Regions from separate parts of the Arthrobacter nitrophenolicus genome, predicted to be linked through region 2. Evidence: predicted binding sites of a transcription regulator. Region 2 holds the regulator's gene; the other holds the start of a gene.
What was found. Region 2 encodes HrcA, which represses chaperone genes, less so after heat shock. Its sites were predicted from a motif close to TTNGCACTCGNNNNNNNCGAGTGCNAA; they were not measured.
Positions count from the first base shown of each region.

Region 1 (22,507 bases), 690 kb from region 2:
TTACCTGGGGTCAAGCGTCATCGGGTGGGCCGGCGGGCTCGTTTTCCAGTCCTTGGGCTGGCAGGCCCTCGCGGCAGGGGTCATGGTCCTTGCCTGCCTGACCGCAGCCGCCGTCGCCGTCGTACATCCCCGCGCGCAAGGTGCAGGCGGCTGACCGGCCGGGATGCGCGGCGCCCGGTTCAAGGGGCAGCGAATTAACCGCTCGGGACGGCCGTGCTACGGATGCTGATATTCGGCGGGACCCGCAGGAAAGGGCATCTTGGCGCAGATTCAGCGGTCTAGGATGAATGCAGGACCGTTGGAAGGAACAGCAGTGACCACCAATCCCAGGAACATCAGGCCGGGAGCGCACCTGGAGCCGCTGGATGCCATTGACGAGCGGCTGCTCGAAGCCCTGGTGAACGACGCCAGGATCTCCAACAAGCAGCTCGCCGAACTGGTGGGGATCGCCCCATCCACCGCCCTGATGCGGACCCGCGCCTTGTCCGAACGGGGCATCGTGCAGGGCTACGAGGCGAAGCTCAACCTGTCCGCCATCGGCCGGTCAGTCCAGGCACTTGTTGCGGTGCGGCTCCGCGCCCACGACCGTGACCAGATCGACCGGTTCACTTCCCGCGTTCCGCACCTGCCGGCGGTGCTGTCCACGTTCCACACCTCGGGTTCCGTGGACTACCTGCTGCATATCGCCGTCGGAAGCACGGAGGACCTACGGGACTGGGTGCTGGACAACCTCGCCACGGACCCGGTGGTGGGGCACACCGAAACCACCCTGGTGTTCGAACACATCCAGGGCAACCACGGGCCGCTCCCGGAGTAAGGCGGCGTACCGGACTAACGGGACCGGCCGTGCCGGCGCTCTGCCCGGACCAGCGTCAGGACGGCCAGCACAAGCGCGGCGGTACCGCAGGCAAGGACGAAGCCGGCCACCGCAGCCTCCTGTCCGGCAAGTCCGGCCAGCCAGCCGAGGCCAAGGACCGGGACGGCGCTGCCCAGATAGGTGATGACGTAGACCGTGCTGACAGTCTGGGCGTGGCGGACGGGTTCCACCATGGCGGCGACCTCGTTGAACGTGGTCCTGAAGGCCAGCCCCTGCCCGGCCCCGGCAGCGACGGCGGCCACCACGAGCAGCAGCGGACTATGCCACGCGCCGGCTGCCCCCAGCAGGAAGACGGACCCGCCCAGCACTGCCAGCCCCGCGGAGACCGTGTAGCGCCCGCGGAGGGTCACCAGCTGGCTCAGTGCGGAGGCACCGAGCGGAAGGGCGGCCAGCAGGCCGATCAACGGCCGGGACTGCGTCTCCAGGACCTGGGCGAAGTAGCCGGGCGCCAGGGAGAGGCAGAAGCCGAACACAGCGAAACTGAGGAAGCCCACGGCCGATGCCAGCCAAAAAGCGCCCCTGGCATTCCCCGGCACGGCGAGGGGCCGCGGCGCCAGCACCTGCAGCGGGCGGGACACGGCCGGAAGCATGATGGCCGGCCGCGCCCGGATCAGGTAGAGCGGCACCAGGAGCGCCGCGAGGACCACGGAGTACACGGTGTAGGGGGCGCTGGTGGCGCCAGGCAGCAGGGACAGCAGCCCGCCCAGAACAGGGCCGGCCGCTACTCCGCCGGCGGAGGCCAGCAGCGTGAACCGTGATGCCCACTCCGGCCGCGAGGGCAGCAGCTCCCGCAGGGCGGCAGCACTGGCGCCCGTGGCGAGTGCCACGGCAACGCCCTGCAGTGCCCGCCCCGTGCAGAGTGCGGCGAGAGAGTCCGCACCGGCGAACACCCAGCCGCCCACCAGTCCGGTCAGCACGGCAAGCAGCAGCGCGGCGCGGCGTCCTATGTGGTCCGACCAGTGCCCGGCCAGCATCAGGGTGGCCACCAGGGAGAGGACGTAGCTGGCAAACGCTGCGGACACATCCAGCGGCGTGAGTCCCAGCTCCGCCTGCAGGAGCGGATACAGCGGCGTAGCGAGATTGGCGCCTACCAGCAGGACGAAAATGACTGCACCGGCCATCACAAGCCGTGCCGTTGTGGATGCGTCCCACCCGGCAGATGTGGCAGGGGCCGGGCGCATCCGAAGCTCGCTGAAGACCGTCATGGTGCCGCCTTTGGTTTTGCCGCGGCAGGTGATCCTTGTGGGAGCCCGGCGCGGCGTGGATGTGCGATGGTTCCAGATTGGGGCATGGCTGATCGTTTGATGCGAAATCAGTGAAAGAATTGAGCAAGTTCATCAAAAGTTTCATGCCCAAGTGATGGAGAGTGATCATTTGAATAATTTGGACCCCACCGACCTCAAGATCCTCCTGGCGCTGATCCGCGACCCCCGGATCCAGATCGGCGATCTCAGCGAATCGGTTGGCGTGGCCCGCAACACCGCCCAGTCCCGGGTCCGGCGGCTCATCCGGGCGGGTGTGTTGCGCCCGGGCGGCCGGGAAGTGGACCTTGAGGCCGTGGGCTACGACGTGGTGGCGTTTGTGACCATCGAGGTCACACACCGGGAACTCGACGGTGTGATCGCCGCGCTGCGGCTGATCCCCCAGGTCCTGGAAGTCCATGAAATTTCGGGACGCGGCGACGTCTGGTGCCGGGTGGTGGCCACGGACACCCACAATTTGCAGGCATCGCTCCGGCAGGTCCTCCGGATCAAGGGGGTCATCCGGACCGAAACGGTGCTGGCACTGCACACCCATATTCCCTACCGGACCGAGCCCCTCATCAGCGGCCTCACGAAGGCGACCGCCGGCTGACCCCGGATTCCCTCCCGGAGTACCGGGGCCGGCCTCCCCTGCCTGCCGGGCCCGGACGGCTAGGATTTCTTGAATGGATTGGCTCTCTTACGTCTCACAGATCAACTGGCTCGCGGTCCTGCTGGCTTTCGTGGCCAGCATGGCCATCGGCTTCGTGTGGTACATGCCGGCCGTGCTGGGCAACCGGTGGATGGCCGCCATCGGCAAGACCGAGGAGGACCTGAAGAACATCGGAGGCGGGGCGGGGATCTGGCTTCCCATGATGCTGGCCTCGGCCCTGACCGCCATCCTCCTGGCCGTCCTCATCAGCAAGCTGGGGCTTGACAATGCCCTGGCCGGAGCCTGGTTCGCGCTGGTGCTGGGACTTGTCTTCCGTGCCGGAGGCCACGTAATCCACAACGGATTTGCAGGGCGTCCGGCTGCTGTGACAGTGATCGACGCCGGTCACGACCTGGTGGCAATGGCCGTGTCCGGCGCCATTATTGGAGCGATGTCCTGACCATTGTGAGCACGTACAGCGAAGGCGCCCGCCCATGACCATCATCGACAATGCCGTCTACGTTGACGGCGTCCGCCATGCCGAGCCGGAAAACCTGGAGCAGACGTTCGAGACGCTGGCCCACCACGGCGGGATGGCGTGGATCGGGCTCTACCGTCCCACCGCGGAGGAGATGACCGCAGTGGCCGCGGAGTTCGGGCTCCACGCCCTCGCAGTGGAGGACGCCATCTCGGCCCACCAGCGCCCCAAGATGGAGCGCTACGAGGACAACCTCTTCACCGTCCTCCGGCCGGCACGCTACCTGGACGCCAGTGAAACAGTGGAGTTCGGGGAACTCCATATCTTCACCGGGAAGAACTTCGTGGTCACCGTGCGGCATGCCGAGACAGCCGGTGTGGCCCGCGTCAGGAAGCGGCTTGAAGGCAGGCCTGACCTTCTCCGGCACGGCCCGGAGGCGGTGCTGTACGCCCTCCTGGACGCAGTGGTGGACGACTACGCGCCAGTGGTGGCGGGGCTCGAGAACGACATCGACGAGATTGAGGACCAGCTCTTCAGCGGCGATTCCACCGTCTCCCGCCGGATCTACGAACTGGCCCGGGAAGTGATCCAGTTCCAGCGCGCCATCCACCCCCTGCCGGACATGATGCACCAGCTCAAGCGCGGCTTCGCGAAGTACGGCGTGGAAAGCGAACTCCAGCACAGCCTGCGCGACGTGGAGGACCATGTTGAACGGGTGATCTCCCGGGCAGATTCCTTCCGGGACCTGCTCCAGAATGCCCTGACGCTTGACGGCACCCTGACGGCCAACCGGCAGAATGAGGCCAGCGCCGCGCAGAACGAGCAGGTCAAGAAGATCTCGTCGTGGGCAGCCATCTTGTTTGCGCCCTCATTCGTGGCCGGGATCTACGGCATGAACTTTGACCACATGCCCGAGCTGCACTGGGCCTTTGGCTACCCGATGGCGATCGGCCTCATGGCGGCAGTGGGCGCGGGGATGTACGGCATTTTCAAGAAGAAGGGCTGGCTGTAGGCCTGGCTTCCCGGAAAGAACAACACCCGGTCCGAAGACCGGGGTGTTGACGATGAGCTGAATCATTCATGAATCTAAAACCCGCCACAATTGTGGAGCTAAGGGGATTTGAACCCCTGACCTCTTCGATGCGAACGAAGCGCTCTACCATCTGAGCTATAGCCCCGGAACGGCCGCCTGGTGCAGGTGCTGGACCGGTGACCCTAGGCTACAAATTTTCCCGCCCCAATGCCAATCGGCACCCTGGTGAGGGGCCAGCAGCAGGCGGGCGCCGCCGTCGTACGCCGGCCAGGCTATGCGCGGCGGCGCTGCAGGACGTCGTCGAGGTTGCTCAACGCGCTCTGTGCCTTGCTGAGCTGCTGGGCTTCGGCAGCCGGCGCGGCGGCGGGCGCCCCTGCTGCACCCTGCTTCAGCGAGGGCTTGCCCACTGCCTTCGGGGCGGCCGGCAGCTCAAGCGGCTCAGGCTCGGGGCGTTCGGCCTTGGCGGCGTCAACGTATACAGGCTTGGGAACCTCTACCGGCTCCCAAGGGGTGCCGGCGGGTTTGCCCTGCGCCGCAGCCGCTGCGCTCGGATCACCCGCAGCCACAGCAACGGCCAGGGCTGCCTCGCGAAGTTCCTGGGCTGTCAGCTGCTGGACTTTCGGCTGGTGGGCCTCGGCGTCAAAGAGCGGGCTTTCCCGGCGGACGGGGGCGGACTCCGGCTTCGGCGGAATCCGCTCGGACACGTGCTTAACCGGCGGTGCGCTCATGGCCGCACGAAAGGCCGCGTTCACCTTGGCCTTGCGGTCGCGGACTGCCAGCCAGCGCAGGATGGCCACGGACACCGCCGTCAGGGCAGCGCAGGCCGGCGGCAGGAATGGCGAGCCGAGGCCAAAAGGCAGCAGAAGCGCCGACACCAGCGCCGTCATTAAAGCCAGGAGTCCGGCAAGCGCCAGTGCCGTACGTCCGTAACGGATCCGAAGGCGGCCTGCGGGGGCCGGGCCGGCAGACGTGGCGGAGGGTCCGGCGCTCTTCCTGGCTTCCATGGGCTTCTCCTGCTGGGCGGCGACGTTCAGTACCAGACCGGCTGGCTGATCCGGTTTTTCCTCGGCTGGGCCGTCCGACGGGAAATCGCCGGCTGGCTGGAACTGGTGCCGGCGGTTCCGGAGGACGTAGGGGGCAACCCACACAATCCAGAGCACGACGGCAACCACGAGGATCACTGAGCTGCTAAGGGGGAAGTCCACACTCAAAACCGTATGAGCATCACGCCTCCTGCCGCCGCATTAGCCGCGGTGTGTCGCAGCCCGGACAGCAAATGAGTGGATTTATGACGGCCTGGCGGCAAGCCAGCGCGTCAGCAGGCCTTCCGGAACCTCTTCCGACGTGAGGGCGAACGACCGGTGGTCCGCCCATTCTCCGTTGATGTGCAGGTAACGGGGCCGGTAGCCCTCGTCCCGGAAGCCCAGCTTCTCCACCACCCGCAGGCTCGGCCCGTTTTCAGGCCGGATGTTGATTTCCATCCGGTGCAGCCCGAGGGTCTGGAAGCAATGGTCCGTCACGAGGGCCACCGCAGTGGGGGCAATCCCGCGCCCTGCCCTGGCCTGGTCCACCCAATACCCCAAAGTGGCCATCATGGCCGAACCCCACACGATCGAGGAGACCGTCAACTGGCCGATGATCGGCGGATTCCGCAGGCCCGCAGTCCTCTCCGTGATGACGAAGGGCAGGGCGGTAGCCTGCGCAGCCTGCGCGTTCAGCGAACGGACCATCTGCCGGTAGTCGGGAAGCCCTCCGCGGGGGTCCGGGTTGGACGCCTCCCACGGCGCAAGCCACTCGCTGTTGCGGGACCTGACCTCCGTCCACTCCTTTTTGTCCCGGTACCTGATGGGCCGCAGGACAAGGTCACCGCACTCCAGAGTTACGGGCCAGATGGGGCCGAATCGCACGGCTGCTACTTGGACAGGCCGCTGGTGAACCCCGGCAGCCACTCCCGCAGGCCCGGGCCGAGGTCCTCGCTGTCGATGGCCAGCTGGACGCATGCCTTGAGGTAGCTGAGCTTGTCGCCGGTATCGTAGCGGCGTCCCCGGAATACAACACCGTAAACGCCGCGGCCTTCGCCTTCCCCGGTGGCAAGCTCCTGCAGGGCGTCCGTCAGCTGGATCTCGCCGCCGCGGCCAGGGGCGGTGCGCTCCAGGACCTCGAAGACGGCCGGGTGCAGCACATAGCGGCCGATGATGGCCAGGTTTGACGGCGCTTCATCCGCGGTCGGCTTCTCCACCAGGCCGTTGACGCGCACGTACCCTTCGCCGTCGATCTCCTGGATGTCCGCGCAGCCATAGGCGCTGATCTGGGACGGTTCCACCTCGATGAGGGCGACGACGGACCCTCCGGTCTTTGCTTGGACGTCGATCATGGTGCTGAGCAGTTCGTCGCGGGCATCAATGAGGTCGTCTCCCAGCAGCACGGCGAAAGCTTCATCGCCCACGTGCTGCTTGGCCCGGAGGACGGCGTGACCCAGCCCGTAGGGGTCGCCCTGGCGCACATAGTGGATGTCCCCCAGGTTACTGGCCGCCTGGATGGATTCCAGCTTCTCGGTGTCCCCCTTGTCCGCAAGCATGGACTCCAGCGCCGGGACCCGGTCAAAGTGGTCCTCGAGGGCCCGCTTGTTCCGTCCGGTGATCATCAGGAGATCATTCAGGCCCACCTGCACGGCCTCCTCCACCACATACTGGATGGCAGGCTTGTCCACCACGGGCAGCATTTCCTTGGGCATAGCCTTGGTGGCAGGAAGGAACCTGGTGCCCAGTCCGGCAGCGGGGATGACGGCTTTGCGAACTCTCGGGTTACTGGTACTCACCGGACTAATCTAACGTCAGCGTCAAGCATTCAGTAATCAACGGACCGGCGGGCAGCCGCCCCGGAACCGGCCCATCAACCGCCACAACGCGGGTAATAAGGAGACACAATGGCCCAGCAGCAAGCCACCGTGAAGGACGACATCCGGACAGCCCACCGCCGGCGGCGGGCCGAACTGACCCCTGCCGAACTGGAAGCCGCCGGCGCGGCCCTGGCGATGCACGGTGCCGCATGGGCCGAATCCATGTCCGGTGGAAAGCACGCCACGTTCTGCGTGTATCTCGGCACCGGCGTGGAGCCGCCCACGCTGCCGCTCATCGCGGCCCTCCACGGCAACGGCCACAAGGTCCTGCTGCCCGTCTGCGAGCCGGGCCGCGAGCTGAGCTGGGTTTTCTGGAACCCGGACAGCCCGCTTGAGCGCAGCAGGTTCGCACCCATCATGGAACCGGCAGGGCCCCGCCATGGACCCGATGTTGCGGGGGAAGCCACGGCATTGTTCATCCCGGCCACCGCCGTGGATCTCGACGGCAACAGGGTGGGCCAGGGCGGCGGCTACTACGACAAGTTCCTGGGCCACCTCGCCACCGCCGGGAAGGAAATCCCGCTGGCCGCTGTTATCTATGACGATGAACTTCTCCCGGCGGGCCGGATTCCTGCCGAGGAGTTCGACCGTCCTGTCCCCGCCGTCCTTGTCCCGTCCGGGCTAAGGCCGTTGGGCAAGATCGCCTAGGGTCAGGCGGGGTGGCCGCAGCGGGATGATAGAATTAGCACTCAGGCCCTGCGACTGCTAATGGATTACCAGGTGGCAGCACGGGACCTCTCGTTTGCCCAAGAGGAGGAGCACCAGTGCCAACATATGCTTACGCCTGCAAGGATTGCGGCCACGCCTTCGACATCGTCCAGTCGTTCTCGGACAGCTCACTGACGTCGTGCCCTGAATGCCAGGGCGCGCTGCGCAAGAAGTTCAACAGCGTGGGCGTCGTGTTCAAGGGTTCCGGCTTCTACCGGACCGATTCCCGGGACTCCAAGGGCAGCACCGTCTCCGCAGCGCCGGCGTCTTCCACGCCCGCTCCGGCGGCACCTTCCGCTCCCGCTCCGGCAGCTGCGGCCGCCGCCAGCTGATTTCCGGCGTTCGCCGTTACGACGGCGGCCCTGCAGCCGATGGGACGTTGTCCACATAGGCGCGGGGCCGCTGTCTTTTGCATATCCGGGGCGCTTAGCGTGGCGGCATGCCTGCTTATTCCTTCAGTGCCCGCCGGGAAGCTTACGGATTTTTTCGGCGTCCCCGCCCTCCGGTTCCTGCCGGCCGTTCCGTAGCGGCACGTCCCGGCGCCAGGCTGCGCGCTTGGCTGATCCGTAACAGGCGGCTTGCCGTTGCCCTGTTGCTGTGCGCGGCGGCGGCACTCACCGTCCACCAGCTCACGCCGGCACCGGTCCACACCGTCACAGCACTGGCCGCCGCCCGGGACCTTCCTGCCGGGTCTGCCCTCGCGGCCACCGACATAACCCCCATCCAGGTTCCGCCCGGCATGCTCGCAGACGGGGTCCTGCGCGAACCCGGCGCAGCGTCCGGCAGGCAGCTCGCGGCCCCGTTGCGTAAAGGCCAACTGCTGGCGGACGCCCAGTTGCTGGGACCCGGCCTCCTCACCGGCAGTCCCGCCGGCTCGGCTGCAGTGCCCCTTCGGATGGCGGACCCCTCGTCCATCCAACTGGTATCCCCCGGGCAGCTGGTCAACGTGGTGCTGACCGCGGCGAACGGTTTCGACCAGCAAACTCCGTCCGAAGTCCTGGCCACAGCGGTGCCCGTGCTGTGGACCTCCGCAACGGGCGGCCAGGGCGGGCAATGGCTTGGCACGCAGGAGACTGACGGCCTGATCGTCGTCGCCGCCAGCCCTGAGCAGGCGGCCCGGCTGGCCGGGGCATCCACGCAGGGCAAACTGTTCTTTGTCCTGGTGGGGCCGCCGTGACCGCTGCCTCCTTCAGGCAGCGCCAGTGCAAGCCAGGATGTCAGCCCCAGTGCGGCGGCTTCTGTTCCTTCAGCCATGCATCGTGGTCATCCTCGCGGTCGCCCCACGCCCGCGGATCATCCTCGGCAGCCCGGGCGGGCAGGATGGCCTCCGCCGGCTTCTGGCCTGCACGCGTGTCCGGAGCAGGCGATTCCGCCGCCTCGCCACCGTCCGTGGACCGTGCTTGGCTGTTGGTGCTGTTGGTCTTTTCGTCGCTGCCCACCTGGGCCGCCTCCTTGCTGTCCTTCCGGTCCGCGGCGGGTACTGCCTGATGGCCGGCACGTGCTCCCGCGATGCCGGCCCGACGTCCGGAGGCCGGGCCCGGGAAATGCGTAACGTTCGATGCCGGGGCGGAGTCCGCGGCGGCATCGATATCATTCAGCGCCTGATCGACGTCGTCGTCAAGGAATCCGGGGGAAGCCACGCGTCCCGGAAGGACAACCTTTTCCAGTCCCAGGTACTTGGCGATCCGGTCTGCGCAGGCGGACGGGTCGGTGAAAACCTCGATGGTCCACAGCGGCATGTACCGCCAGCCGAGCCGCTCGAGCAGCTGGGGACGCAGCCTGCTCCGCTCCCGGACGCTCATCGTCCGGTACTGTTCGGTGCCGTCGGACTCGATAGCCACGGGCCACGGAAGATCGGCGTCGTCCTGGCCCATGGTGTTCAGCGGATCGGCGGCGGCCACGACGTCGATGGCGCCGTCGTACTGGTGCCACACCCGTGCCCCGCGCGCCCGCAGCCGGTCGCCCAGGTCAGCGACGAGCGGGTCGGCGCCGAGCGCCTGTTCGCTGGCGGCAGCGCGGGACGCCGGCGTACCGAGATCAGTGTTGCCCGAGATTTCCCGGTCCAGGAGGGCATACAGGTCCACTGCCCCGTGCGTCAGCCGCGTATGGTCCAGGTCCTCAGGCCGGAAGCACGTCAGCACGTGCATCGAGCGCCGGGCGCGGGTCATGGCGAGGGCGAACTTCTCGCGCCCGCCCTCTGCAGAAAGCGGCCCGAAACTGTGCAGGGCACGCCCATGCGGGGTGCGGCCGAAGCCCGGCGAGAAAATGACATGGTCGCGCACCAGGCCCTGGGCCCGTTCCAGGTCCACCACCCGGAACGATTCCGGGCCCGCGCCGAAGAACCCGGCGAGTCCGGGATGGTTGGGCAGCTGGAGCCTGATGGCCTCCCCGATCCGGGCAGCGTGACGCAGGCTTGCGGTGACCACGGCCAGGGAAGTGCGCGGACGGAGGCGGGCGTGTTCGAAGACCAGCTCCACCACCCGGTTAACCTCGGCGACCACGGATTCAACGCCCTCGTGGTCGGCGCTGGGCAGACCGGTTCCATCCGGCAGGTACTCCACCAGCAGGGACCTGTCCAGCCCCGTGGCCGACTGGCCTTCAGGCAGGCGGCGGAGCCCGCCGTCGTAAAAGTTCTTGCTCAGTTGCAGGACGAGGTCCTCGTCCACCGCGCGGTAGACGAAGTTCAGCCGCCACACCGGCAGCACGGCGGACAGGGCGGTGAAGGCACTCTCCACCCGCTGGTGCGCCGATTCACCGGGCGCCAGCCGCTCCACACCCACGGTGAAGGTGCGCGGGCTGGCGATGCGGGCGTCGCCGAAGGCAATGACCTGGCGGGCCCGCGCGATGGAGGGCAGTACCGCCTGCAGCGAGGTGGCTTCGGCGTCGAGGATGACCACGGCGTCGAAGTGCTGCTCCGCGGGCAGCAGCCCGGTCATCAGGTAGGGGCTCACGGACCACACCGGCACCAGGGTCCCGATCAGGTCCGGGGCCTGGGCGGTCAGCGCAGGCAGGGACACGCGGCCGTCCTTGAGCAGGCTGCGGAGGAGGTCTGCCTGGCGCGGCTGGTCTGCGATCGCGGCGCGCCAGCGCTCGGCAAGGTCCCAGCGGAGCCGGGCCGCGCCGCTGGCGATGTGCGCATTGTCCGCGAGCCTGTACTCCGCTTCGAGCTGCCGGAGGGCGTCGCCGTCGGACATTGCCAGGTAGTCGTCGCCGCTGATCATCGCTTCAAGCGCCGACTGCCACCAGGCGAGTTCCAGTTCGGCGGCCACGGAAGCGGCGGGTACTTCCCGCTCGGCCAGGTCCGCCAGAAGCTCCCCCAGCCCGTGCTCGCGCATGTTCTCCACCAGCAGCGTCCGTTCCGGGAGGGTCTTGAGCGTGTCCGTATCCGCCACCAGCCGCTCGAGGCGCTCCATAAGCTCCTCGTACCTGACGGTGGAGAGCGCGCCGCCCGCCGCGGTATGCTTCAGGGCCTCGCCCAGCTGGGTGAGCTCACGGTCCAGTTCCCGGTACATGGCGTTCATCTCGGCAAGCCCGGACGGAACAGCAGGGTGCCGCTGGGTGGTGGCGTAGCCGGCCCACAGGGCCCGCTGTTCCTGGACCAGCACCAGCGAGCTGTGCAGGTCGGCGATGTGGACGCCGGGCCGGACGTATTCCTTGGCCACCCTGCGCAGCCGGGACCGCTGCATGGAGGTCATCTCGATGCCGCGTTCCCGCCGCCAGGAGGAGGGGGCGGTGGCGGAGATGAGGTCGGTGACCGGCCGGTCGAAGATGTCCGGGGTGAACTTGTCCAGGCTGCCGCGGACAGCCACCAGCAGTTCCAGCTGCTCGCCCCATTCGGCGAAGGATGCACCGAGGCGGATCTCGGCGTGCTCTGCCACGGCGTTCATGCGCTCCCGCAGGGCAGGCAGGCTCTTCGCCACGGAGCGGACCAGTTCCTGGGCTTCCTCGGTTTCCTTCCGGGTGAGGAGCCGGGCGCCGTGCCAGGGGCTGGTGGTGGCGGCCTTGCTGAAGCTGCCCAGTTCGGCCGCACGGCGGAGCCTTCCGGCCAGTTCGTCGCGGTCGCGGATGCTGTCCAGGACGCTCCGCTTGAGCCTGACGGTGGTGGCCGGGGCAGGGTGGATGGAGGTCAGTTCCGCCAGCGACTGCATGGCCTGGTAGGGCGAGCATCCCCAGCGCTGCCGGACGTTGTGCAGCGAGGCCACGTGGTCCATCAGCGCGTGGCGGTGTTCGGTCAGGGTGGTGTGGAGGTTGCCGAGCTGTGGTTCGAGCGACTTCTCGTTGCGGACGATGGCCCGGACCAGCTGGCCTTTGAGCTGCTGGGCCGTCACGTTCCCGGAGAGCTGGAACAGGATGGATTCAAGGCCCAGGGACTCCAGCTGGCCGGATACCTCGTTGAGGCTGGCGCGGCGGTCCCCCACCACCAGGACGGTCTTGCCGGCATCCACCAGGGCGCCGATGGTGTTGATCGCCGTCTGCGTCTGTCCTGTCCCGGGCGGGCTGCTGACCACCAGGGAATCGCCGGCACGCGCAGCATCGATGACGTACTGCTGGTCCGTGTCAGCATCCAGCAGGAGCAGTTCGTCCTTGGGGTGCCGGCTGTCCAGCGGCGGGAAACGGGACGGATCCGGCTCCTCCACGTCCACCACTTCTCCCCCGGCAGCGGTAGCCAGAGCAGAGACGATGGGATTGGAATCGTTGATCCAGGGGTCATCCAGGTTGCCGGACAGGTCAGCAAAGGTGGACACAAGCAGGTTGTGCTGGGCCTCGGCGCCGTGGATGGGCCGGATCAGGGTGCCCAGCCGGTCCAGTACCGGCTGCGGGTCGAAGCGGGCGGTGCTGTAGGCCAGCCGGGTGACGGCATTGACGTCGAACACGATGCCGTGGATGTTTTTCAGGTGCCGGACCAGCGCCGGGTTGATGTGCGCCTGCTCGGTCAACTGAAGCTCGTAGTCGTCTTCGCCCGGACGGACGGTCAGGGAAATCGCGGTGAGCATGACGGGCGCCGAGATGCGCTGCGGCTTGCCCCCGACGGCGGATGTCCACACCACGGTGCCGGCCGAGAGGTAGCCGGCGTCGATCCCGCGGTCGTTGGCGAGCTCGAAGATCTTGGAGCGGATGTTGCGCGAGGCCCGTGCCGCCACGAGGTACTGCTGCCGGTCCCGGATCAGGGTGGAGAGGCGGGTGCGGCGCCCGGCCATGAGCTGGGCAAGGCCGGACGGATGCGCGTGGGTCAGGTCGATGGAGCCTTCAGGGGTCTTGGTGAAGCGCAGCATCGTGTCTGCACCCGTGACGGGTTTGAGCCCGGACAGCCATTTGCGAAGCTCTTCCGAGCCTTCCGGGTGGCCTTGACCAACTGACACTACTGCCTTCTTTTCTGCGCTTGCGCGTGACGCCCTGGACCATACCGGCATACGTTCGAGCGTAGCCGCTCCGGCGCCGGACTCGAGAGACCGCAACACTGGAGAGCCCGAAATTGCGGAGATTTGATCCGGAAACAGGAGTGGCCGGCCTCCGTTGAAGGAGGCCGGCCACTTAGGATGCTATTCCCACTCGATGGTTCCCGGCGGCTTGCTGGTGACGTCCAGCACCACGCGGTTGACGCCGTCCACCTCGTTGGTGATCCGGTTGGAAATCCTGGCCAGGAGGTCGTACGGAAGCCGCGACCAGTCAGCGGTCATGGCGTCCTCGGACGAGACGGGGCGGAGCACGATGGGGTGGCCGTAGGTGCGGCCGTCACCCATGACACCCACGCTGCGGACATCGGCCAGCAGCACCACGGGCATCTGCCATACGTCGTTGTCCAGTCCGGCGGCGGTCAGCTCAGCGCGGGCGATGGCGTCGGCCTTGCGCAGCAGGTCCAGTCGTTCCTTGGTGACTTCGCCGACGATCCGGATGCCCAGGCCGGGTCCGGGGAACGGCTGGCGGCCCACGATCTCCTGCGGCAGCCCCAGCTGGGCGCCGACGGCGCGGACCTCGTCCTTGAACAGTGCCCGCAGCGGTTCAACGAGTTCGAACTGCAGGTCCTCGGGGAGCCCGCCCACGTTGTGGTGGCTCTTGATGTTCGCAGCGCCTTCGCCTCCGCCGGATTCGACGACGTCCGGGTACAGGGTGCCCTGGACCAGGAACTTGATCTTCTCGCCGTGCGCGGCGGCCTCGGCGATGATGGCCAGTTCGGCCTCTTCGAAGGCACGGATGAACTCGCGGCCGATGATCTTGCGCTTGGTCTCGGGATCGCTGACGCCGGCGAGGGCGGACAGGAAGCGCTCCTGCTCGTTGGCGACGTAGAGCTTCACGCCGGTGGCGGCGACAAAGTCCCGCTCCACCTGTTCGGCTTCGCCTTCACGCAGCAGGCCGTGGTCCACGAAGACACAGGTGAGCTGGTCGCCCACCGCGCGCTGGACCAGGGCGGCGGCGACGGCTGAGTCCACGCCGCCGGAGAGGCCGCAGATCACGCGGGCGTCCCCCACCTGCTGGCGGATGCGCTCCACCTGCTCTTCCAGGATGTTGCCGGTGGTCCAGTTGGGCTCGATCTTGGCGCAGTTGAACAGGAAGTTCTCCAGCACCTGCTGGCCGTAGGCGGAGTGCTTGACTTCGGGGTGCCACTGCACGCCGAAGAGGCCCTTTTCCTCGTTGGCGAAGGCAGCCACTTCGGCGCCCGCCGTCGTCGCCAGGACCTCGAAGCCCTCCGGGGCCCGGTGGACGGAGTCGCCGTGGCTCATCCAGGTCTTCTGGTGCTGGGGCATGCCCTCCAGGACGGAGCGTCCCTCGCCCAGGATGGTGGTTTCCGTGGAGCCGTACTCCCGCAGCCCGGTCTTGTCCACCTTGCCGCCCAGGGCGTTCGCCATGGCCTGGAAGCCGTAGCAGATGCCGAAGACCGGAACACCGGCCTCGAAGAGGTCGGCACCGACGGTCGGGGCGCCGTCCGCGTAGACGCTGGAGGGCCCGCCGGACAGGATGATGGCGGCCGGATTCTTGGCGAGGAGCTGCTCGGTGGAGTAGGTATGCGGAACCACTTCCGAATACACATTCGCTTCCCGGACGCGGCGGGCAATCAGCTGCGCGTACTGGGCACCGTAGTCAACTACCAGCACCGGCTTCTGGGAAGTCTGGGATGCAGTGGGAGTAGTCACCGTAATAGCCTACTTTGCGCCGTTGCACCGGCGCACCTTGAGAGGGGGTGCTGTGACGCAGCAGACGTCCGACGGCGGACGGGCGGCCCGGGCGCCGGGCCGCCGTCGAACATGGAAGTCAGTACCGCTGCGGCGCCTGCGGGTTGGCGGCCAGCTCGGCCTCCACCTCGGCGTGGAACTTCTTCTCCACAATGAAGGACAGGAACGGGATGACGCCGCCGAGGGCGAGCAGGATCAGCTTGAGGAACGGCCAGCGCATGAGCGACCAGAGCCGGAAGTTGGACATCAGGTACACCACGTACATCCAGCCGTGCACGATCAGGACGGTGACGGACAGGTTGACCCCGTCCAGCACTCCCGGAGGCTCGGCGTCGGCGAACCCGAAGCCGAACGGCTGCCCCGTGACGGCATTGGTGCCGCCGGCGAACAGGTACTGCCCGAAGCCGTACCGGGCGATCAGTTCGGCGCAGAGCAGCAGCAGCATGGCGCCGGTGAGGTAGGCCAGCACCTTGTAGAACTTCAGGGCCGAGCGGATCTGCGCCTCGGTGCCGCCGAAGCGCCGCTTCTTGCCTGCGGCCTTGCCGGCTGTGTTGCCGCCTGCTGCGGAGGTGGCGGGTTTCGGTTCAATCATGGCTGTACCTTTTGCTGGTTCGGTTCCGGGTGCTGGTTCTGGTCAGGCCGCTGTCCGGGGTCCGGAGCGGCCTCGTGGTGTTCGTCGTCCAGGGCCTCTTCCAGGTCGCGGTGGTAGTCGTCCTTCACCAGCCGCCACCAGATGAACAGGGCGAACCCGGCGAAGACCACCCATTCGAGCGAGTAGAAGAGGTTGAGCCAGTTGATCTGCTGCCCGGGCGGCTGCGGCCCGATTTCCAGGGGCAGCAGGTCGCCGGGCACGGCCGCAGGGCTGACATCAGCTCCCCCTGCCACTTCGGCGGTGGCAGCCACGAAGCCGGGGTAGCTGCTGACTTCCCAGTAGTTGATGAGCTCGGCCACGGAAACGGCGGTGGCCTGGCCCGGTTGCGGTGCAGTTTTGGGGAGCGGGGCTTCGGACGGCAGCAGCCGCCCGGTCAGTTCAACAGCGCCCGACGGCGGCGCCGGCGCGTCTTCGGGGTCGGCAACCCATCCGCGGGCCACGGGGATCCAGGTTTGCGGCGAGGCCGCGGCGCCGGCCAGCGCCGGGGCGCCGTCGACGGCGAAGGCGGAAACCACCCAGTAGCCGGGTTTGCCGTCATGCAGGCGGTCCGGGACCAGGACCTGCTTCTCCGGATCATAGGTGCCGCGGGCACTGACCATCTGGTCGGCGTCGGTACCGTGGAAGAACTCGCCCGGCTGGAGGGTGCCGGTCAGCGGCTGGACCTTTTCGGTGGCGGGGTTGACCGGTGCTTCGGGCTGCGTGGAGCGCCCGAACTGCCACTGGCTGAGCAGCACGAAGACCCCGGAAATGGCGATCGCAAAAACAAATCCAGCGATCCAGCGGGGTTTAAGGGCAGTTTTCCACACGTCTTAACCGTACTTCGTACCTTTGTAGAACAACTAAACGCGGACGCCGGCGGCATCTGCGGAGTGCGCCGGATCAGTGGTCGAAGAAGACCAGGCTGGAGTTGATCAGTTCGGCAATGATGTCGGCGTCGTAGGCGCGCCGCAGCGATTCGCGGAATGATTCCTTGGACAGGGACCTGGCCAGGGTCGCCAGGACTTCAAGGTGGTCGGAGAAGGAGCTGGCGGGGGTGGCGATCAGGAGGATCAGCGTGGCGGGCCCGTCGGCGGCGCCGAAGTCCAGGGCGTGGCCGTACTTGGCGACGCCCACCGCGATGGACGTGCGGGTCACGTACTCGCTGCGCGCGTGCGGCAGCCCGATGCCGCCCGGAAGTCCGGTGGCCAGCTGGTGCTCGCGGGCGTTGACGTGCTGCAGGAACCCTTCAAGGTTCGAGACGCGTCCGGCGGCGTAGAGCCGTTCCGCAAGCTGGGTTGCGGCGTCGGCCTTGTCCGATGCCTCCATTTCGAGGATGACCATCTCTGGGGTGGTGAGGTCGGCATCATACGGGTCAAGTGCTTCCGCCAAGGCGTTTCCCTTCAGTCGGCAGTACGGGGCATCCGGCCCCTCAGCGCAAGGGCACGATGTCTTCCACGCCCAGGCGGGCGGCGTCTGCGGATTTGTCGTCCGGCTGTTGCTGGCTGAGGCGTTCGGCCTCCACGCGCGCAATGTAGTGCCGCACCTCATTTTCGCGCTGCGCGTCGCTCCAGCCGAGGACGTCACCCATCAGTTTAGCGACAACCGGGACCGCGGACACACCGCGGTCCCACGCTTCGATCGAGATCCGCGTCCGCCGGGTGAGTACATCGTGCACGTGCCGCGCCCCCTCATGTGTTGCCGCATAGACGGCTTCGGCCTGGAGGTAGTCGTCGGCGCCGGGGATCGGCTCGGCCAGCGCCGGGTTCTCTTCAATGAGCGCCAGCACCTCCGGAGTCAGGGACCCGTACCGGTTGAGCAGGTGTTCGATGCGGGCCACGTGCACGCCGGATTCCTCGGCGGTCCGGTTCCTCCGGTTCCAGGCCGCACGGAAACCGTTGGCCCCGAGCAGCGGGATGGTTTCCGTGCAGCTGGGCGGTACCCGCTCGTCCATGGTCCGGGTGGCCTCGTCCACGGCGTCCTTGGCCATCACGCGGTAGGTGGTCCATTTTCCGCCCGCGACGACGACAAGGCCGGGAACCGGGTGCGCCACCACGTGTTCGCGGGACAGCTTGGCCGTGGAGTCGTTTTCGCCGGCAAGGAGGGGCCGCAGTCCGGCGTAGACGCCTTCAACGTCTTCGCGGGTCAGCGGCCGCTTGAGGACCCTGTTGACCTGCTCAAGGATGTAGTCGATGTCCTTGCTGGAGGCCGCCGGATGGGCCTTGTCCAGGTTCCATTCGGTGTCAGTGGTGCCGATGATCCAGTGCCGGCCCCACGGGATAACGAACAGCACAGATTTCTCGGTGCGCAGGATCAGTCCCACGGTGGACTGGAAACGGTCGCGTGGCACCACCAGATGGATCCCCTTCGAGGCGCGCACCTTCAGCTGGCCGCGTTCGGTCACCATCGCCTGGGTTTCGTCGGTCCAGACACCAGTGGCGTTGATGACCTGCTTCGCGCGGACGTTGAACTGCGTGCCGTCCTCACGGTTGACCACCTTGGCGCCCACCACGCGTTCGCCTTCGCGGAGGAAGTCCACCACCGCCATCTGGTTGACGGCATGGGCGCCGTAGTAGGCGGCGGTGCGGACAAGGTTGGCGACGTATTTGGCGTCATCCACCTGCCCGTCGTAGTACCTGATGGAACCGACGAACGCGTCATTCTTGAGGCTCGGGGCGGCCCGCAGGGTGCCCCGCTTCGACAGGTGCTTGTGGAACGGAACACCGCGGCTGTGTCCGCTGGAGATGGACATGGCATCGTACAGTGCGATGCCGGCGCCCACATAGGGGCGCTCGATGAAGGGTTTGGTGAGCGGGTAGAGGAAGGGCACCGGCCGGGCCAGGTGCGGGGCCAGCTCGGAGAGCAGCAGCCCGCGTTCCTGCAGGGCTTCCTTGACCAGCGCGAAGTCGAGCATCTCGAGATACCGCAGGCCGCCGTGGATGAGCTTGGAGGACCGGGACGAGGTCCCGGCCGCCCAGTCACTGGCTTCGACGATGCCGACGCTCAGTCCCCGCGTGACGGCGTCTAGGGCTGCTCCGGTGCCGACGATGCCGCCGCCAACAATGAGGATGTCCAGTTCCTGGCCTGGCCGTGAGGTGTCACGAAGCCGCTGGATGGCTGCTTCCCTGGCCGCCGGACCGAGCGCCCCGCCATGAGCAGGAACAGTCTTCATCGAACGCCTCCAGTGCCGCTAGTGCCGGTAGTAGAACCACCCTACTTGCTGGACGCCCACTTGGCAGGAAGGCCGGGGGCGGACGCCGCCCCCGGCCTTCCCCGACGGGTCAGTTCCCTTCGTAGGGTGAAACGACGACGTCGACGCGCTGGAATTCCTTGAGGTCCGAGTAGCCCGTGGTTGCCATCGAACGGCGGAGGGCCCCGATCAGGTTGGACGTCCCGTTGGTGTGGTGACCCGGTCCGAAGAGGACTTCCTCCAGCGGGCCGACCGTTCCCACGTTGACCCGGTCGCCGCGCGGGAGCTCCAGGTGGTGCGCTTCCTGCCCCCAGTGCCAGCCCTTGCCGGGTGCCTCCTCGGCACGTGCCAGCGCGCTGCCCAGCATGACGGCGTCGGCGCCCATGGCAATGGCCTTGACGATGTCGCCGGAGGTTCCCATGCCGCCGTCGGCGATCACGTGCACGTACCGGCCGCCGGACTCATCCATGTAGTCGCGGCGGGCTGCGGCGACGTCGGAGATGGCGGAGGCCATGGGCGAGTGGATGCCCAGTGCGCGGCGCGTGGTGGTGGTGGCGCCGCCGCCGAAGCCGACCAGGACGCCGGCCGCGCCGGTGCGCATGAGGTGCAGGGCGGGGGTGTAGCCGGCCGCACCGCCCACGATGACGGGGACGTCAAGCTCGTAGATGAACTGCTTCAGGTTCAGCGGCTCGTGGTCCTTGGACACGTGCTCTGCCGATACGGTGGTTCCGCGGATGACGAAGATGTCGACGCCCGCGGCCACCACGGTCTTGTAGTGTTCCTGCGTGCGCTGCGGGGTCAGGGAGCCGGCAACAGTGACGCCGGCGTCGCGCATTTCGGCCAGGCGGGTGGTGATGAGTTCGGGCTGGATAGGTGCCTGGTACAGCTCCTGCATCCGCCGCGTCACGGCGGGGCTGTTGGTCTCGTCCTGCAGGGCGCCGATCTCGTCCAGGATGGCCTGCGGGTCCTCGTAGCGGGTCCAGAGGCCTTCAAGGTCGAGCACGCCAAGGCCGCCGAGCTTGCCCAGGGTGATGGCCGTTGCCGGGGACATGGCCGAATCCATGGGCGCTGCGATGACGGGCATGCTGAACTGGTAGGCATCGATCTGCCAGGAGACGGAGACGTCCTTGGGGTCGCGGGTGCGACGGTTGGGGACGATTGCTATGTCATCCAGGGAGTAGGCACGACGCCCACGCTTGCCACGGCCGATCTCGATCTCATAAGTCACTGCTCTAGGTTATCCCAGCCCGCGTGCCGCCCTTGGCTAGAGTGGCCTTATGGGCAGGCGGTGGATTTTTGAGGGGCATATTGCCGGTATTGGCACCGCATCCGGGCTCCGTGCCGTCGTGGGGGTCTGGCAGCACTCCCCTTTCGGGCCGTTTGCGGATGTCATGGTCCAGCAAAAGTCCGGCCACCGGCTGCTGCTCGCTCCCAGTGACGAGGTGGCCGGCTTCATCTCCGCCACCTACAGCTTTGACGAGGTCCGCGTCCAGGACGTGTCCGTGGTGCTTGCCCGCCGGGCCCTGGCCGTTGACGCCGGGCCCCTCCACCTGCGCGCCCGCGTCGGTGCCCGGACACTGCTTGGGAAGGGGCTGCGGGCCGTTCCCCGGCCGCTTGCGGTGCATCCCCGCTGGCTGAGTGCGGTGAGCCCGCTGGCGTCCTTCGCCGCGCCGGGCGCCCGGACGTTCGGAACGGCGGGCAACGGCCGCCTTGAGTACTACGGGGTGAGCGACCTGCACCACGTCACCTCCGCCGTCGTGCGCTGGGAAGGGCACGACGCCGGGGCGCTGGCTGACATCAAGCCGCCGGTGACGTTCGGGTTCAGCAGCGTACCGCCGCGGCCCAGCCTGGCGCGGGTGCGGACCACGGTGGTGGAGTCCTAGATTCCGCCTGCCTCCTCAACCGGGAGTTGGGATTCGAACATGCGGAAGTAGCGGCCGCGGAGAGCCACCAGTTCGCGGTGGGTGCCCTGCTCCACGATCCGACCGTCCTCGAGCATGTAGACGATGTCCGCCTTCTCGATGGTGGCCAGCCGGTGGCTGATGGCAATGATTGTGCTGCTGCGGTCCGCAAAAAGCCGGGTGAAAATCCGGTGTTCGGCGAGCGCGTCGATGGCTGACGTGGGTTCGTCCATGACCATGAACGAGGCGTCGCGGTAGAAGTTGCGTGCCATCGCGAGGCGCTGCCACTGGCCGCCGGACAGTCCGCTGCCTTTGCGGCCTCGGGGGTCCTCCATCCAGTTGCTGACGTGGTTGTCCAGGCCGTTGGGCAGCTTGTTGATGAAGTCGAGCGCCTCAGCGTCGGCAGCGGCCCGGCGGATCCTGGCGTCGTCCCTGGGTGAGTCGACGTCGCCGAACCAGATGTTCTCGGCGGCAGTGGCGAACTCGTACTTGAGGAACTCCTGGCTCAGCACCGCCAGGTGCCGGTGCCAGGAGGTGACGTCGACGGCGGCGAGGTCCACGCCGTCGAGCATTACCTGCCCGGAGTCCGGCCGGTAGAGGCCGGCAAGGATCCGGATCAGGGTGGACTTTCCGGCCCCGTTCTCCCCCACAATGGCGATGTGCTGGCCCTCACGGATGGTCATGCTGATCCCGCGGATGACTTCGATGTCGCTGCCGGTGTAGGTGAAGCGGATGTCCCTGAGCTCCACTTCGCGGGGCGCGGCCAGCAGCGGCGGCGCGTGCTCGGAGTGCACGGGAAGGACCATGAACAGCTCGTAGTCCTTGAGGTTTGCCAGGTCCTCATCGATGGAACTGAGGGAGGAGACCAGGTTGTTCGCGGTGGACAGGGCCCGGCTGACGATCTGCTGGACGTAGAGGAACTGGCCGACGGGCTGGGCGCGGGCGATGATTTGCCCCACCACCCAGATCAGCGATACCACCTCGGCGCCGTACTGGAGGGCGTCGGCAGCCAGTTGCTTGGGGATGTACCGCCGCTGGAAATCGAGCCGGCGGCGCTCGTCCGCGTCCCGCAGCCTCGACCGGAGATCCATTAGGAAACCGACGATTCCGTACAGCCGCATTTCCGCGATGTGCTGGGGCCGCAGGAGGTTGGTCTCGATCATCCGGCGCTGCCGCCGGGAGTCCACCTGCGTGTTCCAGTGCGCGATCTGTTCGCGGGAGAGCTTGAACTGCAAATAAACGCTGGGCACGATCGCCACCAGGACGATGACCGCGATCCACCAGCTGACCAGCAGCAGGGCTCCTACGGCCAGGATCACCGAGACGAGCTGGGTGAAGATGCCGGCGATGCGGTCAAGGACCCGGGCATGGGAATCGGAGAACCGCTTGGCACGGTCATAGAGGTCAACGGTCTCTTTGTCGTCGTACCGCCAGAACTCAAGGGCCAGGAAGCGTTCGTACATCTGGTCGCCCACGATGGCGCCTACTTTGAAGCTCATGAGCTGCTGGATGTAGCGGTCGACGCTGGTGAAGGCGCCCCAGAAGAGGCCCAGCGCGGCGGTGATGATGACGTAGACGATGGCCATCTGGCCGGCACCGGCGTCACCCGTGTAGGCGGCCGCGAGAGCGGTGGTCGTCAGGGCCGCGAAGTACGTGGTGACCAGGGGCAGCACCGCTGAGATCAGCGAGCCGAGCACCTTCATGATGACCGCGCCCGGAGAGGCGCGGAAG
Region 1 covers NZ_CP174504.1:291,978-314,484, forward strand. The annotation lists gene ACJJV6_RS01320 (MFS transporter) at 1-154, shown strand, start outside; gene ACJJV6_RS01325 (Lrp/AsnC family transcriptional regulator) at 314-817, shown strand; gene ACJJV6_RS01330 (MFS transporter) at 832-2,082, opposite strand; gene ACJJV6_RS01335 (Lrp/AsnC family transcriptional regulator) at 2,252-2,731, shown strand; gene ACJJV6_RS01340 (DUF1761 domain-containing protein) at 2,805-3,230, shown strand; gene corA (magnesium/cobalt transporter CorA) at 3,265-4,260, shown strand; tRNA gene ACJJV6_RS01350 (tRNA-Ala) at 4,354-4,426, opposite strand; gene ACJJV6_RS01355 (hypothetical protein) at 4,554-5,462, opposite strand; gene ACJJV6_RS01360 (GNAT family N-acetyltransferase) at 5,568-6,188, opposite strand; gene galU (UTP--glucose-1-phosphate uridylyltransferase GalU) at 6,194-7,099, opposite strand; gene ACJJV6_RS01370 (5-formyltetrahydrofolate cyclo-ligase) at 7,208-7,828, shown strand; gene ACJJV6_RS01375 (FmdB family zinc ribbon protein) at 7,945-8,220, shown strand; gene ACJJV6_RS01380 (RcpC/CpaB family pilus assembly protein) at 8,328-9,065, shown strand; gene ACJJV6_RS01385 (AAA family ATPase) at 9,106-13,299, opposite strand; gene guaA (glutamine-hydrolyzing GMP synthase) at 13,429-15,018, opposite strand; gene ACJJV6_RS01395 (DUF3817 domain-containing protein) at 15,137-15,649, opposite strand; gene ACJJV6_RS01400 (SURF1 family protein) at 15,646-16,515, opposite strand; gene ACJJV6_RS01405 (PTS sugar transporter subunit IIA) at 16,589-17,077, opposite strand; gene ACJJV6_RS01410 (glycerol-3-phosphate dehydrogenase/oxidase) at 17,118-18,857, opposite strand; gene ACJJV6_RS01415 (GuaB3 family IMP dehydrogenase-related protein) at 18,967-20,103, opposite strand; gene ACJJV6_RS01420 (hypothetical protein) at 20,153-20,758, shown strand; gene ACJJV6_RS01425 (ABC transporter ATP-binding protein) at 20,755-22,507, opposite strand, start outside.
Region 1: the regulator HrcA is predicted to act here: its motif matches at 7,863-7,889, upstream of ACJJV6_RS01375 (FmdB family zinc ribbon protein).

Region 2 (9,439 bases):
TGCATCATCGCGCACATTGACCACGGCAAGTCCACCCTGGCTGACCGCATGCTGCAGTCCACCGGAGTGGTGCAGGCACGCGACATGAAGGCCCAGTACCTGGACCGCATGGACATCGAGCGTGAACGCGGCATCACCATCAAGTCCCAGGCCGTCCGCATGCCCTGGGAAGTCGACGGCGTCAGCTACGCACTGAACATGATCGACACCCCCGGCCACGTGGACTTCACCTATGAAGTGTCCCGGTCGCTGGCAGCGTGCGAAGGCGCCGTCCTGCTGGTGGACGCCGCGCAGGGCATCGAGGCGCAAACCCTCGCCAACCTGTACCTGGCGATGGAAAACGACCTCACCATCATTCCGGTGCTCAACAAGATCGACCTTCCGGCGGCGCAGCCGGAGAAGTACGCGGCGGAACTGGCGAACCTCATCGGCGGCGATCCGGAGGACGTCCTGCTGGTTTCGGGCAAGACCGGCGTGGGCGTGGAGGCCCTGCTGGACAAGATCGTCACCGACCTCCCGGCGCCCGTGGGTGACGCCAACGCCCCAGCCCGCGCCATGATCTTCGACTCCGTCTACGACACGTACCGCGGCGTGGTCACCTACGTGCGGGTGGTGGACGGCATGCTGCATCCGCGCGAACGCATCCAGATGATGTCCACCAAGGCCTCGCACGAACTCCTGGAGATCGGCGTCAGCTCACCCGAACCCACGCCTTCCAAGGGCCTCGGCGTCGGTGAGGTGGGCTACCTCATCACCGGTGTGAAGGACGTCCGCCAGTCCAAGGTCGGTGACACTGTCACCAACCTGGCCAAACCGGCGTCGGAATCCCTCAGCGGCTACGCGGATCCCAAGCCCATGGTGTTCTCCGGCCTCTACCCGCTGGACGGAACCGATTATCCGGTGCTCCGCGATGCCCTGGACAAGCTCAAGCTCAACGACGCCGCACTGGTCTACGAGCCGGAAACCTCCGCCGCCCTGGGCTTCGGCTTCCGCGTGGGCTTCCTTGGCCTGCTGCACCTCGAGATCGTCCGGGAACGCCTGGAGCGTGAATTCAACCTGGACCTCATTTCCACGGCACCGAACGTGGTGTACGAGGTGACCCTTGAGGACAAGTCCGTCCTGACCGTCACCAACCCCAGCGAGTTCCCGGCGGGCAAGATCCGGGAAGTCCGGGAGCCCATGGTGTCTGCCACCATCCTTGCCCCGAACGAGTTCGTCGGGGCAATCATGGAGCTCTGCCAGGGCCGCCGCGGTCAGATGAAGGGCATGGACTACCTCTCCGAGGACCGCGTGGAACTGCGGTACTGGATCCCGCTGGCCGAGATCGTCTTCGACTTCTTCGACATCCTCAAGTCCAAGACCCGCGGCTACGCGTCGCTGGACTGGAAGGCCGACGGCGAGCAGGTGGCCGACCTGGTCAAGGTGGACATCCTGCTCCAGGGCGAACAGGTGGACGCCTTCAGTGCCATCACGCACAAGGACAAGGCTTATGCGTACGGCGTGATGATGACCGGCAAGCTGCGTGAGCTCATTCCGAGGCAGCAGTTCGAGGTGCCCATCCAGGCGGCCATCGGATCCCGGATCATCGCCCGCGAAAGCATCCGCGCGATCCGCAAGGACGTCCTCGCCAAGTGCTACGGCGGTGACATCTCGCGTAAGCGCAAGCTGCTGGAAAAGCAGAAGGAAGGCAAGAAGCGCATGAAGATGGTGGGCCGCGTGGAGGTTCCGCAGGAGGCCTTCATCGCCGCGCTGACCACCGACGAGTCCAAGGACAAGGCCAAGAAGTAGTGATGACAGTGGCCGCATCCATCCAGGGCCGCAGCGATGCCTAGCGTTCTTCCTTTGGGCGACCCCGCGCCGCCGGACGGCCTGCTGCCCGCACAGGCGGCCCAGGGCGCGGGCAACCGTGCCTTCGGGCTGTATGTCCACATTCCCTTCTGCGCCGTGCGCTGCGGGTACTGCGACTTCAACACCTACACCGCCACCGAGCTCGGCGGCGGTGCGTCGCAGGACGCCTATGCCGGCACGGCCGCTTCCGAGGTGGCGTTTGCCGCCCGGGTGCTCGCCGGATCCGGGGTTCCGGCGCGGCAGCTCAGCACCGTTTTCTTCGGCGGCGGGACGCCCACCCTTCTTCCCGCAGACGATCTCGCCCTGATCCTTCGGGCGGCAGTCGACGAGTGGGGCATTGAGGACGGGGCGGAGGTTACAACCGAAGCCAATCCGGACTCTGTCACTCCAGAGTCCCTCGCTGTCCTTAAAGCAGCGGGTTTCACGCGGGTTTCCTTTGGCATGCAGTCCGCGGTTCCTCACGTCCTGAAGGTCCTGGACCGGACGCATACCCCGAGCAGGGTTCCGCAGGTGGTGCAGTGGGCCCGGGAGGCCGGACTGGCCGTCAGCCTGGACCTGATCTACGGCACGCCGGGCGAATCCCTGGACGACTGGCGGTACTCCCTGGAGACTGCCCTGTCTTACGAGCCCGACCACATCAGCGCCTACGCGCTGATCGTGGAGGACGGCACCAAGCTCGCCGCGCAGATGCGCCGCGGGGAGGTTCCGGGTATCGACGACGACGACCACGCCGACAAGTACGAGCTCGCCGACCAGCTGATCTCTGCGGCCGGGCTGGGCTGGTACGAGGTCAGCAACTGGGCCCGCACCCCGGAACAGGCGTGCCGCCACAACCTCGCCTACTGGCGGGGGGACGACTGGTGGGGGATCGGACCGGGTGCGCACTCCCACGTGGGCGGCGTCCGGTGGTGGAACGTCAAGCATCCCACCGCCTACGCCGGCCGCCTTGCCCAGGGAGCCTCACCGGCTGCCGGGCGGGAAACCCTGGACGGGGAAACCCGGACTGTTGAACGCATCATGCTGGAGGCGCGCCTCCAGGCAGGCCTCGAAGTGGCCACCCTGAGCGCTGTTGGACGCCATGAGGTGGCGGGGCTGATCGCCGACGGCCTGGTGGACCCGGCCGCGGCATTCCGCGGGAGGCTGGTCCTCACCCTGAAGGGGCGCCTGCTCGCCGACGCGGTGGTCCGCCGGATCCTCCCGGACTGACAGCTGGCGGGGCCCCGGCGCGAGCTTGCGAGTGCTGGGAGCCGGTGGGGACTACTTGATCCAGCGCAGGTTGTACTGGTACCGGTGCGGCTGGCCCTTGTTCACATGGATGCCGGCCGCCACCGAGAAGCACGTCAGGGCGATCCAGATCAGCGTGGCGATGACGGCGAAGATGTTGCCGATCACGGGGATGAACACCAGGATGTTCGCCACCACGGCCGCGATGGTGGGCGGCAGGCTGAAGTTCAGCGCTTCCTTGGATTCCTGCGCCGTAAACGGACCGCGGTCGCGGAAGATCAGGAAGATCAGGAGCGCAGGGACACAGCCGAGGATCCCGCCGAAGTGCGCCAGCGTGGCCCACTGCCGGTCCTCGCCTGCCGTCAGGGGCAGCGCGTTCGCCGGGACGCCATGATATTCGGAGCGGCCTGCGCCGCCCTGGCTGTCCCTGTGATCACGGGTGTTTTCTGCCACAGTCTGTTTCCTTCGAGAGTGCAAATAGTGCCAAATGCCGGTATTGCCTTGCTGCGGCCGCGAACAGCGCCGCAGGACCCGCAGTACCAAGAATACTGGCTATCCGGGACGTGGCTCCCCAATCAGGGCACCGTGAGGAAGTCGATCACTTCCTCAACCCGGCCCAGCAGCGACGCCTCAAGGTCAGCGTAGCTGCGGACGGCGCCCAGCAGCTTCTGCCACCCCAGCCCGATGTCCTCCTTTGTGGCGTGCGGCCATCCGAAGGCCGCCAGCACGCCGGTCTTCCAGTCCTGGCCGCGGGGCACTACCGGCCACTGCTCGATTCCCAGCACAGCGGGCCTGATGGCCTGCCACACATCCACGTACGGGTGGCCCACGATCAGCACATTCCCTGCAGCCCCGGGCGACGCCATCACGGCGTCGGCGATGCGGGACTCCTTCGAGTCCGGCACCAGGTGGTCCACGAGCACGCCGAGCCGCCGTCCCGGGCCGGGCCGGAAATCCGCCACCGCCCCGGCGAGGTCGTCAATGCCGTGCAGCGGCTCGACGACGATGCCCTCCACCCGTAGGTCGTCGCCCCAGACCTTTTCCACCAGTTCGGCGTCGTGCTTGCCCTCCACCCAGATCCGGCTGGCTTTGGCCACCTGGGCCCGCTGGCCGGTGACCTTGACCGAGCCCGACGCCGTCCTGCCGGCACCGCTGCCGGCGGCGGCGCGTGGTGCCGGCGGCATCAGCCGGATGGCCCGGCCCTCCAGGAGGAAACCGAATCCGAGCCGGAACGTCCGCGACTTTCCCCGCCGGTCCTCCAGCGCCACCACGTGCATGCCGCCGGACTTTTCCACCCGGGTCACGGCGCCGACCCACCCGGACTGGACGTCCTCAAGGACCATGCCGCGTTCAACGGGGATTTCGGGCAGTTGGGTGCGGACGGGGCCGGACATCTCCCGGGGCCCCCAGTTCTGGTAATCCATGGATCGACTCCGCCTAGCGCTAGATCAGTGCCGCCGGAATTTCGCCCGGAGCGGTACCAATGCTAACAACGGGCCAAGGCATAATAGACTGTTAGCACTTGGGCATGTCGAGTGCTAACCCCTGATGGTTTGCCCTGATGTTGTTGCACGGGGCGGCGCTGCCGCCCCGACCCTGGATGGAGGTGGAGTGTGAGCGAGCCACGCAGACTGGAAGTGCTGCGGGCAATCGTGGAGGACTACGTCCACTCCCGCGAGCCCGTTGGTTCGAAGGCGTTGGTGGAGAGGCATCATCTCGGCGTATCCAGTGCAACAATCCGCAACGACATGGCAGCGCTTGAAGACGAAGGGCTCATCACCGCTCCGCACACCAGTGCAGGCAGGATACCCACGGACAAGGGTTACCGCCTGTTCGTTGACCAGATCTCGGCCGTGAAGCCCCTTTCCCAGGCTGAACGGCGCGCCATCCAGTCGCTGCTGGAAGGTGCCGACGACCTCGATGATGTCCTGGACCGCACCGTCCGCCTGCTGTCCCAGCTGACCAACCAGGTGGCGGTGGTCCAGTATCCCCACCTGAGCCGCGCCCTGATCCGGCACATCGAATTCGTCCTGCTGGCACCGCGGAAAGTGCTGGTGGTCCTGATCGCCAACAGCGGCAAGGTGGAACAGCGGGTCATCGACGTCGGCCAGGACCTCGGCGACGACGCCCTCGCCGCGCTCCGGACCCAGTTCCTCGGTTCCCTTGCCGGGACCCCGCTGGGCCAGCTGGGGCAGTCCCTGCCCGGCGTCGTCTCCGCTGTCAGCCCGGCACAGCGGCCGGCCGCCCAGGCGCTGGCCCACGGGCTGGAACTCCTGGCACACAGCAGCCGCGAGGAGCGCATGGTCATGGCGGGCACCGCCAACCTTGCCCGGTCCAACGTGGATTTCCCGCTCAGCATCGGACCTGTGCTGGAAGCCCTGGAGGAACAGGTGGTGATGCTGCGCCTGCTGAGCGAAATGGCGCAGGACCACCGTGGCGTGGCAGTCAGCATCGGGCGGGAGAACCCCTATGACGGCCTTGCCGAAGCCTCCGTGGTGGCTACCGGCTACGGTCCGGACAGCGCGGCAAAAATAGGCGTGCTGGGTCCCACCCGCATGGACTATCCCACCACCATGGCCGCCGTCAGGGCTGTTGCCCGCTACCTGTCCCGGATCCTGGGGCCCTGAGCGGGGTGCCGGCTGCCGTGGCAGCCGGTCCGCGGAAGGACACCCCACTGCATGCAGTACAACAAGGAAGAGATACGAACTTTGAGCAGCCACTACGACGTCCTTGGAGTCTCGCCGGAGGCCACCGGAGAAGAAATCAAGAAGGCCTACCGCAAGCTGGCCCGCACCCTGCACCCGGACGTCAACCCGGGCGAGGAGGCTGCTGACCGCTTCAAGGCAGTAACCCACGCGTACGAAGTCCTCTCGGACCCCCAGAAGCGGCGCGTCTACGACACCACCGGCAACGAGAATGGCACGGACAATGGGTTCGGCGGCGGCAGCTACGCCGGCCAGGGCTTCGCTTTCCAGGACATCTTCGACACCTTTTTCGGTGCCGGCGGCTCCGCCGGCCCGGCCTCCCGGGTGCGCCGTGGGCAGGACGCCCTTATCAGCGTCCGGATCGACCTCCGCGACGCCGTCTTCGGCGTCAACAAGAAACTCGAGGTGGACACGGCCGTCACCTGCCCCACCTGCGAAGGCTCCTGCTGCCAGCCCGGCTCGCATCCGGAGCGCTGCGACATCTGCGGCGGCAGCGGCCAGGTCCAGCGGGCGGTCCGCTCCATCCTCGGCCAGGTCATGACGGCTGCCCCCTGCGGCAGCTGCGAAGGATTCGGCACCGTCATTAAGGATCCCTGCAACGAGTGCAGCGGCCAGGGCCGCATCCGCAGCCGCCGTTCACTGACCATCAAGGTTCCTGCCGGCGTCGCCACCGGAACCCGTATCCAGCTGTCCGGGCAGGGCGAGGCGGGACCCGCCGGCGGACCTTCCGGCGACCTCTACGTGGAGATCCGGGTCAACAACGACCCCACCTACGTCCGGGACGGGGACGACCTCCACGCCACACTGAACATTCCCATGACGGCGGCCGCCCTTGGCACCGAGGTGAACCTGGAGACCTTCGACGGGACCCAGGAGATCGACGTCAAGCCCGGTACACAGTCCGGTGAGATCATCACCCTGCGCGGCTTGGGCGTCACCCACCTGCGCGGGTACGGCCGCGGGGACCTCAAAGTGCACCTGCAGGTGGAGACTCCCGCCAAGCTCGATGCCGCCCAGGAAGACCTGCTGCGGCAGTTGGCCAAGCTCCGGGGCGAGCAGATCACCGAGGGAAAGCTGGCTGCCAGCGGCGGCATGTTCGCCAAGCTTCGGGACCGCCTCGGTAACCTGTAGCGGTGAGCAACCCAGTCTTCTTCACCGCCGCCGGGTCCCTCGACGGAATGGCCCCCGGTGGCCTCTTCGTACTGGAAGGGGCCGAGGCCAGGCACGCCGTTGCCGTCAAGCGCCTTGAAGCGGGTGAGCCGGTCGATATCGTCGACGGCGCCGGCACCAGGATGACCGGGCGGGTCGCCGGTGCTGCCCCGGCGGCACTGGAAGTGGAGTGCACGTCCGTAGCCGTCGAACCGCTGCCGGACGTCCGGCTGGTGCTCGTCCAGGCCCTGGCCAAGGGCGACCGGGACGAACTGGCCATCGAAACGGCCACCGAGCTGGGGATCGACGCCGTGGTCCCGTGGCAGTCCGAACGTTCCATCGTGCGGTGGAAGGGTGACCGCGCAGCGAAAGCCCACGCCAAATGGCAGTCGGTGGTCACCGCCGCCGCCAAGCAGGCACGCCGGTCCTGGGTGCCTGAGGTCCGCCCTGCCGTCGACACTGCGGGGCTGTCCGCAGCCGTCGAGGCCGCGGACCTGGCAGTAATCCTGCACGAGGACGCCGTCCGCCCGTTGCGCAGCGTCCTTGAGGGCTGGCAGGCCGGTGGCGGGGGTGCGGAACCCCGCGAGGTGCTCCTGATCGTCGGACCCGAGGGCGGCATCAGCCCCCGCGAAGTCACCAGGCTCTGCGACAAGGGCGCCGTGACGGCGCTGCTGGGGCACCATGTCCTGCGGTCGTCCACGGCCGGGCCCGCCGCCGTCGTGCTGGCCAGCGACATCCTGGGCCGCTGGGCGGCTACCGCACCTTGAAGGCCCTGGTGTCCTCAAACTGGTCCGGACCGCCGCCGGTTCCGGCCTGCGCCGCCCGCAGCTCGTAGTCACCCGCGGGCATGGTCAGGGCCAGGGTGAAAACCCCCGCCTGGCCCTGTTCCGGCGAGGCCGTGGTCTCCCCGGTGAGGAAGGGCTCGGTGCTGCCGTCGGCTCCGGACCGCAGGATCTGCCAGCGGAGCTTTCCGCCGGCGGTTGTGCTTCGTCCGGTGATCTTGACGCTGCCCCCGGGCACCTCCACATTTTCCTGCGGATCTATGATCCAGACGGGCGCCACCAGGCCCGTGCTCCGGGTCATGAGTGCGCCGAGCTGGATGTGGTCGAACGCCATGTAGTCCGTGTGCCCGTCCACCAGGATCCGCACCCGGATCTGCTGCCCGGAATCGATCAGGCCTGAGCTGGCTGCGGCGGCGGTTGCCGTGTACACCAGCTGCTGGATGGCCCGGGCCGCCATGTCCGCATCGAGGTTGCTGTTGAAGGCGTCCTCGGAGACGTCCACGGTGATGACGTCCTTGCCCGAAATGGAGGTGGCGAGCTTGTCCGGGTTCTGCCAGGGCGTGAAAAAGTCGGGGTCGAACGGCTTGTCCGACATCATGGAGCGCAGGGCGCGCGTGACCGGATTTTCCTGGTCCGGGACATCACGGAATTCCCGGTACAGGAAAACGTCGCTGCCGCTGCGCCCAATCCAGTAGACCGGCGCCTTGTTGGAGGACTGGGTGGTTTCCAGCGGCGCACTCGTGGGCGGTGCCTGCGCTGTGCCGGTGGCGATGGGATTGGTGGCCAACGTGCCGGTCGGCGCGGGCCCGGCCTCGGCGATGCAGCCTGTCAGGGCCGGGACAGCTGCCAGGACGCTGGCCAGCAAGAGACCGCGCACGCGGCCCATGGCACGGCCGGCCCTCAGGGGCGCAGCGGTTTCCGGCACGTTCGTCCTGTCCTTTCCTGGCATGGAGGGCCGATCCCCGGGCGGCCTGGGCTTCCAGCTGAAGCTGGATTTCCAGCATGGCACACACCTCCGGGCGTTGCCTCCGCCGGCCCGCCCGCCGGCCGAACTGCAACGGGAACGATATGAGGCCGATATGAAGTTGATACCTAATGACGGAATGCGGTCATCGTTCCCTTCGGGCAGCGGCTTCCCGTATCCGGCGCCGGCGGCTGCTGGCGTAATATGGAAAGACATTCTGAACCGACCTCGAGGGGACCACAGGCCAGCGGGCCATCACTATGACTGAATCAGCGAACGGAAAGCGCCGGTCCGCCGGAGAGGGCAGCAACGGGGAGTTCCCCCATTCGCTGCCAGGCATCCGGACCGAGGTGGTCCTTTTCGACAACTCCGATCAGATGGTCCAGTCGCTTGGCAGCCACGATGAGGCGCTGCGGTACATCGAGGAGCAGTTCCCGGACGTTAACTTCCACGTCCGCGGCAACGAGCTCTCCATCAGCGGACCCACCCACGACGTGCCACGGATCATGCGGTTGCTCCACGAGGTCCGCGGACTCGTGGCACGCGGCACGGTCATCAGCCCCACGGTTCTGCAGCAGCTGGTGGCCCTGCTGCGCACCCAGTCACTGCAGAACCCCGTGGACGTGCTGACCCACGACATCCTCTCCAGCCGGGGCCGGACAATACGCCCGAAAACCCTGAACCAGAAGAACTACGTCGACGCCATCGACGACAACACTGTGATCTTCGGTATCGGGCCCGCCGGCACGGGCAAGACCTACCTGGCC
Region 2 covers NZ_CP174504.1:3,850,257-3,859,695, reverse strand. The annotation lists gene lepA (translation elongation factor 4) at 1-1,788, shown strand, start outside; gene hemW (radical SAM family heme chaperone HemW) at 1,825-3,054, shown strand; gene ACJJV6_RS17820 (DUF4870 domain-containing protein) at 3,106-3,525, opposite strand; gene ACJJV6_RS17815 (DUF3097 domain-containing protein) at 3,648-4,496, opposite strand; gene hrcA (heat-inducible transcriptional repressor HrcA) at 4,686-5,699, shown strand; gene dnaJ (molecular chaperone DnaJ) at 5,781-6,908, shown strand; gene ACJJV6_RS17800 (16S rRNA (uracil(1498)-N(3))-methyltransferase) at 6,911-7,693, shown strand; gene ACJJV6_RS17795 (GerMN domain-containing protein) at 7,680-8,594, opposite strand; gene ACJJV6_RS17790 (PhoH family protein) at 8,933-9,439, shown strand, end outside.